Linked DNA regions of Mesorhizobium japonicum MAFF 303099. The protein of the gene in region 1 interacts with the protein of each later gene in a pairwise test. Links are inferred from orthologs where the notes say so. Each region holds a gene or a part of one and is shown in the gene's direction. Other genes may lie near its edges.

Region 1 (7,957 bases):
CCGAACGGCCGCTTTTGGGAGTGAATTACCCCTTTTCTCTGGAAAACTGGCCGTTAAACTCTGACCCCTGCGGGCACCGGCCCCCAGGCGTTCTTGCCCGCCTGAGAAGGTACAAGCCCGAAGACCAGCAAGGCTATGCCACCGATGGCTGGGATGACGCAGAGCAAGACAAGCCAGCCGCTCATGCCGATGTCGTGGAGACGCCGCACCACAAGCGCGATCCAGGACAGATTCAATGCCAACGCGAAAATATAGAAGGGCAGGAATCCGATGGCGTTCCTGCTCGAAACGTCGCGGAAACCGTTGATGGCAAGATCCACGAGTATCCCGAAACCCAGCAGGGCAAACACCAAGATGGTCGAGCACAGCCAGAAGGCCCAATATTCCTTGCGACGGGCGCGTCCGTTGAAATTGAAAAAATCCACACTGACCGTGCACAGGAAGTATGCCCACAGTCCTCTGGAACGAGTGGGCCGGGTTTCAGTGGTAAGACCAGGCTGGCCAGGGGTCGCCGAGGGTGCGGGCGAACTCGCGGCGACGATGTTGCGCGCTGTTCCGTCGTCCGGCTGGAATTCGACAAAACGGCCTCTGACGAGGGCTATCTCCTGACTCAGATCCGTCCGTGTGAAAAAATAGCGCTTGCCGTCAGCGCCGTCGATGTAACCGTAGTCTTGATCTGCGTCGTAGTGAAACACCGTACCGCGCATTGCTTTCCCCCTGCGTCGCTTCGCCAGCATGCTACCCAGGGTTGTTCACAAGTGCAATATGCACGCCACACTAAACCCTAACCCCCGCCGGCACCGGTCCCCATTGGTTTTCGCGCCCCTGTGTCGGGATGAGCGCGAAGACCAGGATGATCAGGCTGCCGAAGGTCGGGATCAGGATGAGCAGGCAGAGCCAGCCGGTCAGGCCGAGGTCGTGCAGGCGGCGCACGATCATGCCGAGGCTGGGCAGGAAGGTGGCCAGCAGGAAAAGGCCGAAAAGCCCGACCGTCATCGCCGGCATCTCGGCGCTGTCGAAATTGCCCATCTCGGCATCGGCGAAAACGCCGATGCCGACGATCACCAGCAACGCGATCGTCCAGAACAGGCAATAGCCCCAATATTCCTTGCGCCGGGCGCGGCCGGCGAAATTGAAGTAGTTCCGGGTTACGCCGTTCCAGAAATAGGACCAGAGATCGGTGGGCTCCGCCGGCTCGGCCGTCCGGCCGAAATGCTGCGCTTGCGATGCGACGGCCGCCGGTGCGGGGGCGGCTTGAGCCGGTGCGGCGCTCGTGCCGGCGTCGGCGGCCGGGCTTGCCGCCTGGGCGGCGATCGAGAAAACGTCACGCGCCTGGCCGCCGCCCGGCTGGAACTCGACCGCCGTACCCTTGGCCATCGCGGTTTGCCGGCGAAGGTTTTCGCGGGTGAATGTGTAGCGGTTGCCGTCGGCTCCGGTGATGAAACCGAAACCCTGGTCCTCGTCATAGTGAAGCACTTCGCCACGCATCGCCCCACCCCCTGTCGCCGCGTCCCCGCCAAGGTGTGGCACAGTGGCGAGCCCGCGGGCAAGACCGTGCGACGTGGCTGTCATATTAGCGGCAAATCAGGCGTAAAGCTTCACGTGCAGGCATCTTGGCCAAAGCGGGCCATGACAGTCGAGCATTCTGACGCCAGCCAGCGGCGTCAACCCTGTCCTACGAAGGCCGCTTCTTCGGCTTCTTGTGCTTCGGCGGGCCGGCATTGTCGAATTTCGGCTTGCCCGGCTTTTTCGCCCACGGCTTTGCCTCATGGGCTGGGCGCTGCTCGGCTGAAGCCGGCGTGCGCTTCTCGAATTTGCGCTTCGGCGCGTTCGGGTCGAATGGCGCCTTGCCGCGATGCGGCTTCTTGTCGGGGCTCGGCGCCTGATAGCCGGCCCGCGACAGGTCCGGCGTGCCGTCGAGCCGCTTCACCAGGATATTGCCCTGCAGTTTGCGGTCGGGCCCGATGGCGGCAAGAAAGCGATCGGCCCAGTCCGCGGCGATCTGCACGAAGGTTTCTTCCGGCTGCATCTTGATGGCGCCGATCTCGCGCTTGGAGATGCTGCCGGTGCGGCACAGCATCGGGATCAGCCAGCGCGGTTCTGCATTCTGCCTCCGCCCGACCGACAGCGAGAACCAGACGCTGGCGCCGAAATCGTCGCGGCGGCTCGGCGCCTCGTCGCGCTGCGCGAATTTTTCGCCCGCCGGCCTTTCGCGTGAAGGCGTGAAGGGAGCGACGTCTATCAGATCCTCGGGCGCCGAGCGGCTGGCGCGGCACTGGCGCACGAAGGCGGCGGCCACCTGTTCGGCGCCATGCTTGGCGAGAAGCGCGTCGATGAAAGCGCGCTCATCGTCCTTCACCGGCTCGTCGAAGGCCGGATCGGCCAGGATGCGCTCGTCGTCGCGGCGGATCACGTCGTCGGCCGAGGGCGGGCTTGCCCAGGTCGCCTTGAGGCCGGCGTTCTGCAACAGCCGCTCGGTGCGCCTGCGGGCACTGCCTGGCACGATCAGCGCGCTGACGCCCTTGCGCCCGGCGCGGCCGGTGCGGCCGCTGCGGTGCAGCAGCGTTTCGGGATTGGTCGGCAGGTCGGCGTGGATGACCAGTTCGAGGTTGGGCAAGTCGATGCCGCGCGCCGCGACATCCGTTGCGATGCATACCTTGGCGCGGCCGTCGCGCATCGCCTGCAGCGCGTGGCTGCGCTCGTTCTGGCTGAGCTCGCCCGAAAGCGCCACGACCGAAAAATTGCGGTTGTTGAAGCGCGCGGTCAGATGATTGACGGCGGCACGCGTGTTGCAGAACACCAGCGCGTTCTTGGCCTCATAGAAACGCAGCACGTTGATGATGGCGTTCTCGCGATCGGCCTGGGCGACGTTGAGCGCCCGGTATTCGATGTCGAGATGCTGCTTTTCCTCGCCGGCGGCGGAGATGCGCACGGCATCGCGCTGATAGCCTTGCGCCAGCGTTGCGATCGAACGCGGCACGGTAGCCGAGAACATCAGCGTGCGGCGCTCGGCCGGCGCGGCATCGAGGATGAATTCGAGGTCCTCGCGAAAACCGAGATCGAGCATCTCGTCGGCCTCGTCGAGCACCACCGCCTTCAGCGCCGACATGTCGAGCGAGTTGCGCGTGATGTGGTCGCGCAAACGGCCGGGCGTGCCGACGACGATATGGGCGCCGCGCTCCAGCGCGCGCCGCTCGGTGCGCATGTCCATGCCGCCGACGCAGGACGCCACCGTGGCGCCGGTCGGCTCGTAAAGCCATTCCAGTTCACGCGTCACCTGCAGCGCCAGTTCGCGCGTCGGCGCCACCGCCAATGCCAGTGGCGCCATGGCCGCGCCAAAGCGCTCGGCGCCGTCGAGAAGCGTCGGCGCCATGGCAAGGCCGAAGGCCACGGTCTTGCCGGAGCCGGTCTGCGCCGACACCAGCGCATCGGCGGACCCAAGTTCAAGCACCGCCTTCTGCACCGGTGTCAGTTCGGAATAGCCGCGTTTTTCCAGCGCCTGTGCCAGCGCCGGGACGATACCTACAAAGTTGGACATCTCGCTCTTTCGGAATTCAGGGTTCTGCGCTCATCATGGAGCACATCGGGGCCGGCGCCGCGCCAGCCCAACAATCTTGGCCGTTCGTACTTCCTGCCGCCGCTCTTGTACAGGGCGCGCCATGAAGGCCATGCGACGCGCCGCGCATTGACTCCTGCCGCAAACCGCGTAAAAGCCCGCTTTGAACGGGATCGTTTTTCGATGCGCGGCCTTTCGATGGCTCTTCTTGCATACGATGCTCCCAGCCTCAATGCGAACCATTGGGCCGGGCGCCTCGGCGCGTCTCCTCGTTCCAGCAAAACCATGGCCAAAACCACCACCAAAACGGTGTGATTCCCTTGGCCTAACCACCCTCTCCCGGGTTCGGCCCGGGGGACGGAACCCGCATTGGCCGGCGGGTTTTCTCCAAAAACCAAGCGGAGAGGGACAGGAGATCTTTATGAGTTTCAAGGTTGCAGTCGTCGGCGCCACGGGCAATGTGGGCCGGGAAATGCTCAACATACTGGAAGAGCGCGGCTTTCCGGTAAGCGAAGTGGTGGCGCTCGCGTCGCGGCGCAGCCAGGGCACGGAAGTGTCGTTCGGCGACCGCACGCTGAAGGTCAAGGCGCTCGACCAGTATGATTTTTCCGACACCGACATCTGCGTCATGTCGGCCGGCGGCAATGTCTCCAAGGAATGGTCGCCGAAGATCGGCAAGCAGGGCTGCGTCGTCATCGATAATTCGTCGGCCTTCCGCTACGACCAGGACGTGCCGCTGATCGTGCCGGAAGTGAATCCGGACGCGATCTCGCTGTTCACGCGCAAGAACATCATCGCCAACCCGAACTGCTCGACGGCGCAGCTGGTCGTGGCGCTGAAGCCGCTGCATGATTTCGCCACCATCAAGCGCGTCGTCGTCGCCACCTACCAGTCGGTGTCGGGCGCCGGCAAGGAAGGCATGGACGAGCTCTTCACGCAGACCCGTGCCGTGTTCGTCGCCGACCAGGTCGACGTCAAGAAGTTCACCAAGCGCATCGCCTTCAACGTCATTCCGCATATCGACGTCTTCCTCGACGACGGCTTCACCAAGGAAGAGTGGAAGATGGTCGCCGAGACCAAGAAGATGCTCGACCCCAAGATCAAGCTGACGGCGACCTGCGTGCGCGTGCCGGTGTTCATCGGCCATTCGGAAGCCGTCAACATCGAGTTCGAGAAGCCGATCACCGCCGACGAGGCGCGCGACATCCTGCGTGACGCGCCGGGCTGCCAGGTCTTGGACAAGCGCGAGGACGGCGGCTACATCACGCCGCTGGAATCGGCCGGCGAGGACGCCACCTTCATCTCGCGCATCCGCGAGGATTCGACCGTCGACAACGGCCTGTCGATGTGGGTCGTCTCCGACAATCTGCGCAAGGGCGCGGCGCTCAACGCGGTCCAGATCGCCGAGCTTCTGGTCGAGCGCGGCCTGATCCAGCCGAAGAAGAAGGCGGCCTGACGGCGGTTTGTTTTTCGCTCGCGGGCCGTATCGCCGCTGCCGCGGCGGGCCCTCCGCGAGGGCGCCGGACGACCGGCGGCCCGCGGTCGCGGGCTCGGCCTTCGGCCGGGCGCCTCTTCCTTCTCCCCTGTGGGAGAAGGTGGATCGGCGCGAAGCGCCGAGACGGATGAGGGTGTTCCAGCGGAGTGAGACGTTGGCGTTCCCTTCATGACTAGCACTCAGCCCGTAGGTATCGTCCTGCGCCCGGCCAGCGGCTCGGACGCTGCCGCCATCGCGACCATGATGCGCGCGTCGCTCAACGCTTTCGACTGGATGCCGGTGCTGCATACGCCGAAGGAAGACCTTTTCTTCATCCGCGACATCGTGCTGCCACGACAGCAGGTGACGGTCGCTGAGGCCGGCCCGGTGATTGCCGGTTTCATTGCCGTCAGCGGCGATTGGGTGGAGCAGCTCTACCTCGACCCGGCCTGGACGGGGCAAGGCATCGGCAGCCGGTTGCTGACGGACGCCACCGCAGCCTTGCCGGTCACGAAACTCCATTGCTTCCAGGCCAACACCGGGGCCCAGCGTTTTTACGAGCGCCATGGGTTCCGCGCCGAGTCGTTTGGCGACGGCACGAACAACGAGGAAGGCCTGCCGGACATTCTGTACGTCCGCAGGCGCTGACGCCTTACTCCACCTGTCCGTTCTCTGCCGCCAGTCCACGCAACAAGACCATCGCCTCCTCCGCCCGCTCCGCCGGCACAAACAGGTGATCATGGTAGAACGCCGAGACCGGATTTACGCCCATGCCGGCGGCGGCGAGCCGCGTGGTGATGGCGGCGAGGAAGCCGACCGCTTCCAGCGATGAGTGGACGTTCAGCGTGATCATCCGGCAGCGGAACGAGGCGCTCAGTCCGGCTGCCTCTGCCGCGTCCTCGGTCACGATCAGCGTCGTGCCCTCACGCTCGCGAAACAGCATCACCGGGTCGAGGTTCTTCGGCTGGGAAACTCCAGGCGCCAGCGTGGCGAAGACATGGATGCCGTCAAGCAATTCCGGCGTCATCGACGCCAACAATGTCTTCAGGTCGGTCTCGCCGGTCATTTCTCTCGCCTGAACAGGAACGGGCAACAGCCTTCTCAATATCCGCAACCGGCACATGCCGATAGTCCGCGCGCACGACATGGCGATGTCGCTGGCGGCCGGGCTTGCGGATCCGTCGCATCGCACAATAGAGGAGCTGAGGGCCGATGCCGGTCCGTGAAAGGCCGTCCATGATCGTTCGCCCGCGCCCCAACTTCCTGCAGCTGTTCTTCATCATGCGCGGCTCCGTGGTGCCGCGCATCCTGCCGCAGATCTTTGGGTTCGCCGTCTATTCGGCGGTCATCCTGGCCCTGGCGCGGTGGTTCGAGCTCGATCTCGGCGTCTTCAACATCACGCCTTTCGGGCTGGTGGGCGTGACGCTGTCTATCTATCTGTCCTTCCGCAACAACGCCGCCTACGACCGCTGGTGGGAAGCGCGCAAGCTGTGGGGCACGCTGGTCTTCGAAATCCGCAATCTGGCGCGCGCCACGACCAGCCTCATTCCCGATCCGGCCGAACAGCGCGCCTTGCTGATGGAGGCGCTGGCCTTCTGCCATTTCCTGCGCGGCCAGTTGCGCAAGACCGACAGCATCAAGGACGCCCGCGCCTTCATCGACGCTCAGGCGGAAACGGTCGCAGGCTTCGCCAATCCCGCCGACGAGATGGTCCGGCGCATGGGCCGGCGCGCCAATGCGCAGCGCCGGGCGGGCGACGTCGATCCGATCGGCTTCCGCATCCTCGACGAGAGGCTGGCGTCGATCACGGCCATCCAGGCCGGCTGCGAGCGGATCGCCGGCACGCCCTTGCCTTTCGCCTATACGCTGCTCGTGCACCGCACGGCCTATATCGTCTGCCTGCTTTTGCCCATCGGGCTGATCTCGACCACCGGCTGGGCGACGCCGCTGTTCACGGCGTTGATCGCCTACACCTTCTTCGGCCTCGACGCGCTGTCGGAGGAACTCGAGGACCCGTTCGGCACCGAAGCCAACGACCTCGCGCTCGACGGCCTGTGCCGCGTTTGCGAGATCTCGGTATTCGAGGCGCTGGGGGAGGCGCCGCCGAAGATGCTGCCGGCCGAGAAGTTTTATTTCTCCTAGAATCCGGCCCGGCCTGCCTGCCGGCCAAATGACGGATTGAAAAAACCCAACCCCCTGTAGGATTGCCGCCTCGTGCCGCGTCCTTGGTTCGACCCCAGCAAATGGGGTTCGAACCAACCGGAGGGAACGTTGATGAGCATTTCCGAAACCGCGCCTGCCTCGCCCGGCGCCTTGTGGACCGGCCGTGTGCTCAGCGGCCTCATCATCCTGTTCATGATCTTCGACGGCGCCATCAAGCTGCCGCCGCTCGATGTCGTCACCCAGACGATGGTGCCGCTCGGCTGGCCGGCCGACGCCAATGTCGCGCGCATGCTCGGCGTCATCGGCCTGGTCGCGACCGCGCTCTACGCGCTGCCGCGCACATCGGTGCTCGGCGCCATCCTGCTCACCGCCTATATGGGCGGAGCCATCGCCACCAATGCGCGGATCGGCAATCCGCTGTTCTCGCACACGCTGTTCGGCGTCTATCTCGGCATCATCCTGTGGGGCGGCCTCTATCTGCGCGATCCCAGGGTGCGCGCGCTGATCCCGCTCAGCCAATAGTTTTTCAGGGAGAGAAAAATGTTCAGCACCATCCTCATCATCCTCGTCGTCATCATCGCCGCGATCCTCACCTATGCCGCGACGCGGCCGAATGATTTCGTCGTCACCCGCACGGCCACCATCAAGGCTGCGCCCGAGGCGATCTTCCCGCTGATCAACGATTTCAGCCGCTGGCCGACATGGTCGCCCTACGAGAAGCTTGACCCCGACATGAAGCGCAGGCTCTCCGGCGCGCAGAGCGG
Region 2 (5,354 bases), 370 kb from region 1 along the record:
CGCCTGTTCGCGCATGCGGGCGTCCTTGAGGATCGCCTGGATGACCTGGATCGACAGCATCAGCAGCGACGGCGAGACGATGACGACGCGGGCGCGGTGCGCCTTGTGGACGATCGCCTCGAAATTCTCGTGGATCTCGGCGAACACCGATTCCGACGGCACGAACATGAAGGCGGTGTCCTGCGTCTCGCCCTGGATCAGGTATTTTTCCGAGATGTCGCGGACATGGATCTCGATGTCGCGGCGGAAGGCCTGGGACGCGACTTTCTGCAGGTCGGCGCCGTCGGCGGCGCGGATGGCATTCCAGGCCTCCAGCGGAAACTTGGCATCGATGGCCAGTGACGGCGCGCCGTTCGGCATCTTCACCAGGCAATCGGGCCGGCTGCCATTCGACAGCGTCGCCTGGAATTCATAGGCGCCATGCGGCAGGCCGTCGGCGACGATCGCCTCCATGCGCGACTGGCCGAAGGCGCCGCGCGTCTGTTTGTTGGAGAGGATGGCCTGCAACTGCACGACCTGGCCGGCAAGCGACTGGATGTTGCCTTGCGCGGTGTCGATGATCGCCAGCCGCTCCTGCAGTTTGGCCAGGCTCTCATGCGTGGATTTGGTCTGTTCGGTCATGGTCTGGCCGATGCGGCCGGTCATGGCGTCGAGGCGCTGGCCGATCGACTGCGTCAACTCCGCCTGGCGCGCGCCGAACACTTCGGCAATGGCGCCCATGCGGCCCTGCATCTCGGCTTGGCTTTGCAGGATGCCGGCCATCCGCGCCTCGGCGTCGCGGGCATGGTCGGCGGCTTCCGCGGCAGCGACCGCGCGCGCCTTGGCCGACCGCCACAGCGCGACGACCAGCGCCAGGAACAGGCCGAGAAACAACAAGGCGCCGAAGGCCAGCGCGTGGCCGAGCGTGATTGTCGACGCGCCAAGCCGTGCGACGGGCTGCGAAAGGATGGTGTTCAGATCATTCATGTGGACAGCATAGCCGATTCGGTGGCCCGGCACAGATCAAAACGTGAACGATACTCAGGTCCACCGGTTGACGCTTTTCGCTGGACGTCTTACGTGGGACGCCATGCCGATCAAGCCACTCATCATCCTTCCCGATCCCATCCTGCGCCAGGTTTCCAAGCCGGTGGAGCGCGTCGACGCGCCTTTGCGCAAACTGGCCGACGACATGCTGGCGACCATGTATGACGCGCCCGGCATCGGGCTGGCGGCAATCCAGATCGGCGAACCGCTGCGCATGCTGGTGATCGATCTCGCCAAGGAAGACGAAACGCCGGCGCCGCATGTCTTCATCAACCCGGAGATCCTGGAAAGCGCCGAGGCGCGCTCCGTCTACGAGGAAGGCTGCCTGTCCATTCCCGACTATTACGCCGAGGTGGAGCGCCCGGCTTCCGTGCGCGTGAAATATCTCGACCGCGACGGCAAATTGCAGGAGATGGAGGCCGAGGGACTGATGGCGACCTGCCTGCAGCACGAGATCGATCATCTCAACGGCGTGCTGTTCATCGACCACATCTCGAAGCTGAAGCGCGACATGGTGGTGAAGAAGTTCAAGAAGCTCGCCAAGGACAAGGCGCCGGGCAAGCTGGTGGGATAGGGGAAAATGCCCCTTCGCGTCATCTTCATGGGCACGCCGGAGTTTTCGGTGCCGACGCTGCGCGCGATCGCCAAGGCCGGACATGAGATTTCCGCCGTCTACACGCAGCCGCCGCGCGCCGCCGGCCGGCGCGGACTGGAGTTGACGCCTTCACCGGTGCAGCGCGAGGCCGAGCGGCTGGGCATCGAGGTGCGGACGCCGACATCCCTCAAGGGCGAGGCCGAACAGGCCGCTTTCAACGCCCTGCGGGCCGATATCGCCGTGGTCGTGGCCTATGGTTTGCTGCTGCCGAAGGTAATTCTCGACGCACCCCGGCTTGGCTGCATCAACGGCCATGCATCGCTTCTGCCGCGCTGGCGCGGTGCCGCCCCCATCCAGCGCGCCATCATGGCTGGTGACCTGGAAAGCGGCATGATGGTTATGCGCATGGAAGAGGGTCTCGACACCGGCCCGGTGGGATTGCTTGAAAAATGCGCCATCGACCCCGATATGACAGCCGGCGATCTGCATGATCGGTTGATGCGCGTCGGTGCTGCCCTGATGGTGGAAGCGCTGGCGCGGCTGGCAAAGAACACCCTGACATTTACCGCGCAAGCGGCGGAAGGGGTGACTTACGCCAGAAAAATCGATAAATCCGAGACGCGCGTGGACTGGACGCGGCCCGCGGCCGAGGTCCACAACCACCTTCGTGGCCTGTCGCCCTTTCCCGGCGCCTGGTCCGAAATTGACATTGGCGGCCGCATGGAACGGCTGAAACTGCTTCGCTCGACGCTGTCCGATGGCCTGTCGCCTTCGGAAGATTTGGGCGAGTCGGGAGGAATTCTCGATGACCGGCTGACGGTCGCCTGCGGGGCAGGCGCGATCAGACTGGTCGAAGTTCAACGTGCGGGCGGAAAGCCCGCCGCCGCGTCGGAATTCCTGCGCGGAGCCAAGATCGTAAAAGGAATGAAGTTCTCATGAGCATGATGTCGATACGCGCGGCGACGCCGCGGGATCGCGAGGCCATTCGCCTCGTCGAGGAACACGCCTTCGGCCAGCAGGCGGAGGCCGGGCTGGTCGACGCGCTGGTCACCGGCGGCGACGCCGTCGTCGAACTGGTGGCGGAAGAAGACGGCCAGGCGGTCGGCCACATCCTGTTTTCCCGGCTGTTCGTCCAGACTGGCGGCAGGAGCTTCGCGGCGGTGGCGCTGGCGCCGCTGGCGGTGGAACCTTCGTTCCATGGCAGCGGCATAGGCGGCGCGCTGATCCGCGAGGCGCATATCCGGCTGAAGGATGCCGGCGAGACGCTGGCGGTGGTGCTGGGCGACCCGGCCTATTATGGCCGTTTCGGCTACAGCCATGCGCGGGCCGAGAAGTTCGAGAGCGAATACCAGGGCGAGGCGCTGCAGGCGCTGGCCTGGGGCGACGCTCCGGAGGCCGGCAGGCTGGTCTACGCTTCCGCCTTCACCGCTCTCGCCGCGTAGAGCAGTCCACCGTTTCATGGAAACGGTGACCTGCTCTACCTCTTTGTTTTAACGCAATTCCGGACGGAAAACCGTTTCACACTTTTCCTGGAATTGCTCAAGGCGAGAGCTCTAGCCGCAAATGCCGCGTTTTCGCCTCGACATCGAATATGACGGCAGCCTGTTCGCCGGCTGGCAGCATCAGGCCGACCAGCCTTCGGTGCAGCAGGCGATCGAGCAGGCGATCGAGAAATTCTGCGGCGAGGCGGTGCGGTTGCGCGCCGCCGGCCGCACCGATGCCGGCGTGCATGCGAGCGCCCAGGTGGCGCATGTCGACCTCGCCAAGCCATGGCCCGGCGACAAGGTGCGCGATGCCGTCAACGCCCATCTGCAGGCGGCCGGCGCGCATGTCGCCATCCTGAAAGCGGCGATCGTCCCGGACGATTTCGACGCCCGCTTCTCTGCCACCGGGCGCCACTATCTCTATCGCATCCTCAACCGGCGTGCGCCCGCGGCACTGGAAAAGGGCAAGGTGTGGTGGGTGCCGAAGCGGCTCGATGCCGGCGCCATGCACGAGGCCGCGAAACTCCTGCTCGGCCGGCATGACTTCACCACCTTCCGTTCGACCCAGTGCCAGGCCAACAGCCCGGTTCGGACGCTGGAACGCCTCGATGTTAGCCGGGCGGGCGACATGATCGAGGTGAGGGCTTCGGCCCGTTCCTTCCTGCACAACCAGGTGCGCTCCATGGTCGGCTCGCTCAAGCGCGTCGGCGATGGCGGCTGGACCGAGGCCGAGCTCAAGGCGGCGCTCGAAGCGCGCGACCGCGCCGCCTGCGGCCAGGTGGCGCCGCCCGACGGGCTTTTTCTCATCGGCGTCGATTATCCCTGAATAGGGTCGGGGGGCTTCTGTTCAGAGCCCGGCAGGCTCTAACCCCGGGAACGGTCCGGAAAGGCTTTGAGCCCCGATATCGTCCGGCACGGAGATGCCAAGCAGCATCTGCAGCCCGAACAGCACCAGCAGCGAAGCGATGAACATGCCGACGAAAACGGCGGTGCCGACCGCCGCGCCCTTGCCGATCGTGGCATTGGTCATGCGCCAGGTCAGCACCATCGACAGGGCAAACAGCAGCAGCGACACAAGGCTCGAGACCTGGCTTGCCGACGACAGGAAAAGCCGGATCAGCGCCGAGGGCAGCATCAGCCAGGCGGTAATGGCGGAAGCCCAGTTGCTGGCGACGACATAGTGCACGAAGCGCCCGCCAATGCCGGCGCGCGGCGCGACCAAAGCGAGCGCGATCAACGGCAGCACCCAGGAACCGATATCGACCGTCGCCAGGCGCAACAGCATGCCGAAACGGCCCACGAAGGCGTCGGGATCGCCGATCTGGTTGGCGATGCCGACCCAGCTGACGATCAGCGCCGGCGCGGCAACGACGATGGCGAAGAAGGAATTCCAGAATCCGTCGGCCGACAGGTCGAGCAGGCGCAGGCCGTCGACCTTGCCGAGCATCAGCCGCCAGGCACCAGTGAGCGAAGCTTGGGTTTCATCCGCCGAAAGCATGCTGCTCAGCCCTGCCCGAACCAGTCTTCGATGAAGCGCTGGTAGATCCGCGTCAGCGTTTCGAGATCGGCAAGGGCGACGCGCTCGTCGACCATATGCATGGTCTTGCCGACCAGGCCGAACTCGACCACCGGGCAGTAATCCTTGATGAAGCGCGCATCCGACGTGCCGCCCGAAGTGGACAATGTCGGCTCCTTGCCGACCGCCGCCTTGATCGAGCCGGCAAGCGTGTCGACCAACTTGTCGTCGCGGGTCAGGAAGACATGGCTCGGCCGGTCGCGCCAGACGAGGTCATAGTCGACCGGTGTCTTCTTGCCCGGCCGATACTTCTTGCGCTTCGCCGCCTGGTCGAGCCGGTTGTGGATTTCGGCCTGGACGGTCTCGGCCGTCCAGGTGTCGTTGAAGCGGATGTTGAAGGTCGCGGTCGCCTTCGCGGGGATGACATTGGTGGCCGGGTTGCCGACATCGATGGAGGTGACCTCCAGATTGGTCGGTTGGAAATCCTTGGTTCCCTTGTCGAAGACGGGATGCAGCAGGGCATCGACCAGGCCCATCAAGCCGCGCACCGGATTGTCGGCAAGCTGCGGATAGGCGGCATGGCCCTGACGGCCATTGACCGTGATCGAACCGGACAGCGAGCCGCGGCGGCCGATCTTGATCATGTCGCCAAGCGTGTCCGGGTTGGTCGGCTCGCCAACGATCGAGGCATCCCATTTCTCGCCCCTGGAAGCGGCCCATTCGAGCAGCTTGA

The links. Proteins that work in one complex are often made in the same cells at the same time.
Region 2: the proteins of MAFF_RS18135 (region 1) and def interact in binary tests that used the Escherichia coli proteins (3 or more experiments, as listed by UniProt). The link is inferred for Mesorhizobium japonicum MAFF 303099 from one-to-one orthologs.

What each region holds. Positions count from the first base shown.
Region 1 is NC_002678.2:3,481,583-3,489,539, reverse strand. The notes cover bases 3,078-5,994. They hold MAFF_RS18135 (aspartate-semialdehyde dehydrogenase), read left to right. Parts: upstream 3,078-3,977; coding sequence 3,978-5,012; downstream 5,013-5,994. Other genes in these bases: MAFF_RS18125 (ACT domain-containing protein), read right to left, coding at 5,683-5,994; MAFF_RS18130 (GNAT family N-acetyltransferase), read left to right, coding at 5,220-5,678; MAFF_RS18140 (DEAD/DEAH box helicase), read right to left, coding at 3,078-3,538. Outside these bases: MAFF_RS18150 (DUF805 domain-containing protein), read right to left, coding at 54-707; MAFF_RS18145 (DUF805 domain-containing protein), read right to left, coding at 778-1,488; more of MAFF_RS18140, read right to left, coding at 1,676-3,077; more of MAFF_RS18125, read right to left, coding at 5,995-6,096; MAFF_RS18120 (bestrophin family protein), read left to right, coding at 6,267-7,172; MAFF_RS18115 (DoxX family protein), read left to right, coding at 7,305-7,715; MAFF_RS18110 (SRPBCC family protein), read left to right, coding at 7,734-7,957.
Region 2 is NC_002678.2:3,854,922-3,860,275, reverse strand. The notes cover bases 1-2,834. They hold def (peptide deformylase), read left to right. Parts: upstream 1-1,069; coding sequence 1,070-1,600; downstream 1,601-2,834. Other genes in these bases: MAFF_RS19960 (GNAT family N-acetyltransferase), read left to right, coding at 2,557-2,834; fmt (methionyl-tRNA formyltransferase), read left to right, coding at 1,607-2,560; MAFF_RS19975 (DNA recombination protein RmuC), read right to left, coding at 1-966. Also shown: more of MAFF_RS19960, read left to right, coding at 2,835-3,063; tRNA pseudouridine(38-40) synthase TruA, read left to right, coding at 3,185-3,931; MAFF_RS19950 (hypothetical protein), read right to left, coding at 3,953-4,603; dapE (succinyl-diaminopimelate desuccinylase), read right to left, coding at 4,609-5,354. UniProt on the Escherichia coli protein: Removes the formyl group from the N-terminal Met of newly synthesized proteins. Requires at least a dipeptide for an efficient rate of reaction. N-terminal L-methionine is a prerequisite for activity but the enzyme has broad specificity at other positions.